2 regions of the Desulfocicer niacini genome follow, and region 2 is predicted to be linked to the other one. Evidence: riboswitches for the same ligand, from Rfam matches in the RefSeq annotation. Region 2 holds a riboswitch; the other holds the start of a gene.
What was found. Region 2 has a riboswitch for FMN ahead of ACYQ2M_RS22505 (ribonuclease H-like domain-containing protein). Riboswitches for the same ligand answer to the same signal wherever they lie in the genome.
Positions count from the first base shown of each region.

Region 1: linked by a shared signal. The riboswitch ahead of ribB (3,4-dihydroxy-2-butanone-4-phosphate synthase) and the one ahead of ACYQ2M_RS22505 (ribonuclease H-like domain-containing protein) in region 2 are both predicted to bind FMN.

Region 1 is NZ_BAAHYK010000063.1:8,842-12,236, reverse strand. Features, by position in the region: gene ACYQ2M_RS22430 (tetratricopeptide repeat protein) at 1-1,050, shown strand, start outside; gene ribB (3,4-dihydroxy-2-butanone-4-phosphate synthase) at 1,433-2,086, opposite strand; FMN riboswitch at 2,395-2,543, opposite strand; gene hmcA (sulfate respiration complex hexadecaheme cytochrome HmcA) at 2,926-3,395, shown strand, end outside.
Region 2 is NZ_BAAHYK010000064.1:6,717-10,111, reverse strand. Features, by position in the region: gene ACYQ2M_RS22515 (ArnT family glycosyltransferase) at 1-161, shown strand, start outside; gene ACYQ2M_RS22510 (enoyl-CoA hydratase-related protein) at 297-434, shown strand; gene ACYQ2M_RS22505 (ribonuclease H-like domain-containing protein) at 675-1,496, opposite strand; FMN riboswitch at 1,763-1,911, opposite strand; gene ACYQ2M_RS22500 (amino acid permease) at 2,378-3,395, shown strand, end outside.

The DNA of each region.
Region 1 (3,395 bases), on a different contig from region 2:
AATGATCACAGGGCAGCCGTACCAATATATAAAATTATGCTCAATGAACAGCCTGACATTGGCGAAGCATGGAATAATTTGGGGGTGGCATACCGGGAAACCGGGCAGCCGGATGGTGCCATTTCCTGTTTTCGCAAGGCTGTGATGTTTGCCCCTGAGATGGCAGAGGCCTGGAACAACCTTGGCGTGGCCCAGGATGAGTCGAATCTCATTGGGGACGCATTAAATTCATATAAAAAGGCCATTGAGATACAGCCCCATTATGCTTCAGCCCACTTGAACCTCGGCATTTCTCTTCAAAAACAAGAACGATTCAGGGAGGCGGAGAAACATTACAACAAGGTGCTTGAAATTCAGCCGGATAATAAGGCGGCAATATTCATGCGTCAAAGCATGGGCCTTTCAAAAGCACCGGATGCAGCTCCCGTGGAGCATGTGCGCAGTATCTTTGATAGGTGTGCCGAAAATTTTGAGAAGATTCTGGTGAAGGATCTTGAATACAAAACCCCTGAACGTCTCTTTGAGCTTGTGCAGCCGCATTTGACTGAAAAAATGAATATTCTGGATCTTGGCTGCGGTACCGGGCTGGGCGCTGGGCTCTATAAACCCTTTGCAAAAACCATTACAGGCGTTGATGTGTCGTCCAAAATGCTTGAAAAGGCAGCTGAAAAGAAAATTTACAGTCGGCTGGAAATTTTTGACATACTTCAGGAGTGGAATTTTCCCCGGAAATTTGATCTGATTTACAGTTCTGATGTCTTTGTATATTTCGGTACTCTGGATGCCATCATTAACTCCGCATCTTTATGCCTTGTTGATGATGGAATTCTTGCATTTTCAGTGGAACTGCTGGAGGATAATAGTCTGGAGTATCAGCTTTTTCCCAGTGGCCGTTATGCTCATTCCCAAGCCTATATTAAAAAATGTCTGAATCGGCATGGATTTCAATTAATAGAAAATACCGAAGCAGGTATCAGAAAACAATCCGGTAAGCATGTTAAAGGGTTATTGATTGCCGCAGTAAAGCATTCTTTGACACAGACCTCTTGATGTTCAAGGGGGTTTCTTATCGACTTGTCCGTCCGATGTTATCCGATCCAATATCGCATAATGTGCATCTTGAATTTTTTTAACCGTACCTCATATGAGTTCTGTGTGTGTGGAAGTGGGCGGGTCTTAAAATTGGTATGTGGTGTCATGGCGTACCTGGGGAAAAACCCGCCATACCAGTGCTGTGTTTTTTAGTATGTATCTCCTGATGTTTAAGAAACAGTGAAATATGGGGGACAGGCCACGTTTTTTTGAGATCATCGTGATCTGCCCCCATTCGCACCCTTCGGCCTGATTTTTGTGTTGTTTTAGTAAAAAATGGAACGATATTTTTGTTTCCGGCATGGGAGCTGTCTTGATAACTTGCCCATGTGTTATTCGATCAGGTACTCATGGTCTGCTCCTGGGACCTGTAGGCAACAATGTCTTCAATGCTCAGTACAGGAAAATCATGGGCCTCGGCAAAGTCAATAATTTGGGGCAGCTTTGCCATGGTGCCGTCGGTGTTGGTCAGTTCGCACAGTACGCCTGCCGGATACAACCCTGCAAGGCGCATGAGATCCACGGTTCCTTCTGTGTGCCCCCTTCGCTCAAACACGCCGTTGGCCGCAGCTCGCAGGGGAAATACATGGCCCGGGCTGTGAATGTCTGCACGGGTGGCATCGGGTGCTGCCGCACACCGGATGGTGGTGGCACGATCCGCCGCAGAAACTCCCGTTGTAACACCGCTTGCCGCTTCAATGGAGATGGTGAACGCGGTCTGGTAAACAGATGTGTTGGTGCTTACCATCTGGGGCAGGCCCAGCTGTTCCACCTTTTCCGGGGGCAGGCAAAGACAGACAATACCGCTGCACTCCCGGATGAGAATGGCCATCTGTGCCTCGGTGATAGCTTGGGCAGGAAAGATCAGATCTCCTTCATTTTCCCGGTCTTCATCATCCACAAGCAGAACACCTTTGCCGTTGGTAAGGGCATCAAGGGCTTTGTTCACCCTTTCAACCGGACTTCCAAATTTTGAAATAGATACTTCATTCATGAAAAACTCCCTTTTCTTCGATGATACCGTTCAGGCAGAATCTGCCTGAATACCGGCACATCAAAGGCTATTATAAGAAAAAATCATAATATCAGGGAAAGATGGTGGGAAATGAAACATCTATGATAAGGGGCGCAGCCGTTTTCAAGTTATCGTTTTCCCGAAAAGGCATCAACAAAATGCTGCAACCCGGGCTTGATCAACGATAAATCAATCAAAACCGAAGACCTAATCAAAGATATTTTATTGCAGTCGCAAAAAAACGCCACAACACCGCCGCAGTTCCATACAGAACTTGTCCGGCAGCCCTTTATTCTCTCCCATCCGGACTTTCACCGTCGGCTCTGGAGTTTCACCAGATCTGCTGACCCTGCTTAAACCGCAGGCGCTCGCGGGCTTATTTGATTTTATCAAAATCACCGCCGGTGGGGAATTTCACCCCGCCCTGAGAATTCAAAGGCACTATAGCTCAATAAAAAATCGTGTCAATGAAAAATCATGCCAATGAAAAATGGAAATCATTTTTCCACCGCAAGTTAAGTCTGAAAAATGGATTGATTTTTAGCTACACTCTGTGGTATCACTGCCCTTCTTAAAAATTGATATTCTGTAAATTCTTATGTTTTGTATGGTATGCACTGCTTTAGAATTAGCATGGCGTACATTATGTTGACCCCAAGAAAACATGGCAACCCAAGGAATTTATGACTGAGGATTAAAAAAAGATATACTAACAAAATTATTTTGATTCGGGTTTTATGTGCTTAAAAAATAAAATAAAATATGCGGTTCCGGGCTTCGTTTTTTGTATTTGTCTCCTGTCAGCAACCTTGCCGGACATGGTTGCTTGCCACGACGGCATCAGTCATCTTTCCGCCGTTGACACCGTCCGGCCCGATGTAATCATGATTGATTCCATGAAAGTATTCGGTGCCCTTGAACGAGCACCGGTTCCATTTCTCCATGACCTCCATGTCCAGGGAGTACTCGATTCCCCCACGGGCAAGAAGCGTCCTTTGAAAGAGACCTGTGGGGTATGCCACCTGTCCGATGACGGAGAAATGTCATGGAAATTCATTCGACTTCGGGACACTACCCGCGATGAAGTCAGGGATGTTTTCCATGCCAACTGCATGGCGTGTCATGAAAAGATGAAGATAAAACAGGAACCCACAGGGCCGCTTTCCTGCGGGGAATGTCACGTCAACGCCCCCCGCGTCACCTTCACCCGGGTGCCCATGGGGTTTGACAAGTCTCTCCATTATCGTCATTCCAATGCCTATCAGGACAAATGCGGTACCTGTCACCA
Region 2 (3,395 bases):
TCTCCACCATGAAGCAGACCGGCAAAGGGGTGCTGGTCTTTTCCATGAACCAGCGGGAACTTGTGAGCCCATGTCTTGAAAATTCTGAAACGATTGAACCTTTTTCCCTTGGAAACAAATCGCTGGCCTGGGTGGTTTACAACGATGAGGAACGTTTATGATGGGGCCTGTTTTCAGCTTTTCATTCTTAAAAACTTAATTTTTGATGTTCGCTTTTCGTGGTGGGATCAGGCTTGCGTTATTGACGATTTCGTTGCAATTTGTTAAGATACAGATTATTGTCAAAAGCATAGAGCCTGATAAAAACTCAGGATCTAATAACAAAAGCAAAGGAAATTTGGTATATGTGTCACAGATATTCCGCTGCTGAAGCCCTGGAGATGGGTCTGGTCAATGTCGTAGTGCCCCACGATCAACTGGATAGTGAGTTGTGAATGTTAAAACCATAGAGTATTCTATTTAAATACAATGGGTTATCATCGTTTTAAGGGGATAATACCCTGAAACACAATATGAGCCAAAAAGTTAATGCATTTGTCATTGGGAGGGGGCAGGCTTGCATTCTGGGTATTATCGGTGGCGTTTGGGGATCGCCCCGGCTTTGGTCGATAACGCCAATAATACAAGCCTGACCCCTCTCAGCTACAGCATTCATAGAGGTTCAGGAGCGTTTTCTAAAATTGTAATCTCTTCACCGTGGGTGTGTGGGCTTTAAACTCAATTTCCGGGGCCTTGGGTAAAGTCATGCGATGGCTTTCAAAAAAAGGAGTTTCCTTGATTTTTTTATTATAGGCCATGATCATCAGCGTTTCCAGGTTGACCACATCCTCAATGTTATAGGCAAGAAGTGTTTCCAGGGATTTTATGTTTCCATGGTTTTTGTAATCCCACCATAGCCGTACGGCAAAGTAACCATCAACGCCGACCAGATCTCCCCGGTCAATCCCCAGCTTTTTTTCGCATTCTTTAAGTCCACCGCCATATCCCAGGCTTTTGAGAATATACCTCAGATCAATGTGGACATGGTCCATGGTGATATTGAAATATCTTTCAATAAAAGGGATATCAAAACATTTTCCGTTGTATGTGACAACGGTGCTGTAATTAAAAATATCCTGGGCAAATGTGTCCAGAGTCTCTCCATTGACATAATATTTAATGTTTTGGCCATCATAAAGGGCTATGGTGGTGATCTTATCCCAAGCTTCAAGCCCTGTGGTTTCAATATCAATGTATGCGGTGTCATGGCGTACCTGGGGAAAAATTCGCCATACCAGGGCCGAGGGCAGCAGGTTTTCAAAAAATTTAAAATTGTCCTCTTCAAGGTTTTTCAGGGAGATATCCACATGCTTTCTGAGGGTGGCCAGCCGTTTGGTGGAAATGGTGTTTATCGACTCTGACTTCACATCTTCCCATTTTTTTATGCCGGCTTTCCATAGATTGGCTTCTGTCCCGGCTCCGATACCTGGAATATGGTGAAAGGTGTTTTTTAGCATGTGTCTCCTGGTTTTCAAAAAATATTAAAGTGAGCGCCATGGGTGAGCCATGATGTATACTTGGATTTTTATGAAAAATCAAATAGGGAAAAAAGGGCTTGCTCACAACATGCACCACCCGTCTCAGCTGGCGGAGCAATGGGGTCAGGCTTGATGAACGGTAAGTCAATAAAAACCGATGCCCTGATATCAAAGATATCTTATTGCAGTCGCAAAAAATGCCGCAACACCGCCGCAGAGTTTTGTACAGAACTTTGCCGGCAGCCATTTATTCTCTCCCATCCGGATTTTAACCGTCGGTCCTGGAGTCTCACCAGATCTGCTGACCCTGCTTTAACCGCAGGTGCTTGCGGGCTTATTTGATTTTATCAAAATCACCGCTGGTGGGGAATTTCATCCCGCCCTGAGAATTCAATAGCATATAGCTCAATAAAAAATCGTATCAATGAAAAATGGGACATGACAGCCATTCTAATTGTGAAACCAAAGGGGGGTAAGTTCAAGAAAATTATCCTTTTTATCAAGGTGATTTTTGATCCGCCCTGGTGAGTATTTCAGCCAGAGGTTTCCCGGCATCGGCTGCTGTGGTAAAGGTCACCTGAAAGATTGTACAACCTGACCATAGAACTCGAGGGTTTGGTCATTAAGAGTGGTGTTTTGTACGTAAGCAGCTTATAATCACGAAGTCAAAATTTCCGCGATTCGGGAAATAAACGAGGATCAATCCGCTCCATTTGTCTGAACCGAACGGTGCATTTAAATAGGGTGGGTACTGTTGTTATCAACCCCAGAACCGGAGATGCTCAAGTAATGAACCATACCGTTAATGGGCCGCAATGTATTATGAAAGAAAGAGGGACAGCCTTAACATGAAACCATCAATGGAAGTAAAAGCGACCGGGGGAACCCTGGGAACCTTTGCAGGGGTTTTTACGCCAAGCCTTCTGACAATCCTGGGTATTATTCTTTTTCTTCGTCTGGGGTTTGTCATTGGTAACGCGGGTCTTGCCTCGGCCCTTATCATCCTTGCCCTTGCCAACCTGATCTCCATTCTGACCAGTTTTTCCCTGGCCGCTGTGGCCACAAATCTGAAGGTCAAAGGTGGCGGGGATTATTACCTGATTTCCAGAACACTTGGACTTGAGTTTGGCGGTGCCATTGGTATTGTTTTATTCCTTGCCCAGTCGGTGTCCATCGCATTTTACTGCATTGGTTTTGGAGAAGCCGTGGCTGCCATCTTTGCCCCGGGCCTGTCCCTTTCTCCCCAATGGATCGGTGGGCTTGCCGTATTGTTTCTCTTTCTTCTGGCCTGGATGGGAGCTGACTGGGCCACTCGGTTCCAGTATGGGGTCATGGCCTTTCTGACACTGGCGCTTATGTCCTTTTACATTGGCGGTGCCATGCACTGGGATGCTGGCTTGCTGGCTCAAAACTGGGGTTCACAGAAAAGCTCCTTTGGATTCTGGATGCTGTTTGCCATCTTTTTTCCGGCTGTTACGGGTTTTACCCAGGGGGTGAGCATGTCCGGAGATCTTAAAGATCCGCTCAAAAGCCTTCCTTTGGGAACCTTCATGGCCGTGGGGATTTCCATCTGCGTGTATTTTACAGTGGCAGTCCTTATGGCAGGCGCCCTGCCCGGTGAGATTCTAAGAAACGACTATGGCTCCATGAAACAGGCTTCTGCCTGGGGATTTTTCATTGATGCCGGGGTTATTGCCGCAACCTTGTCTTCGGCCATGGCCTCCTTTCTAGGGGCGCCCAGAATCCTTCAGTCTTTGTCGTCGGATAAGATCTTTCCCATTTTAAACCGCTTTGCCAAAGGGTTTGGCCCCACAAACAATCCACGACGCGGGGTGCTTTTTTCTCTTGTTATCGCCCTTGGAACCATTGCCCTTGGTC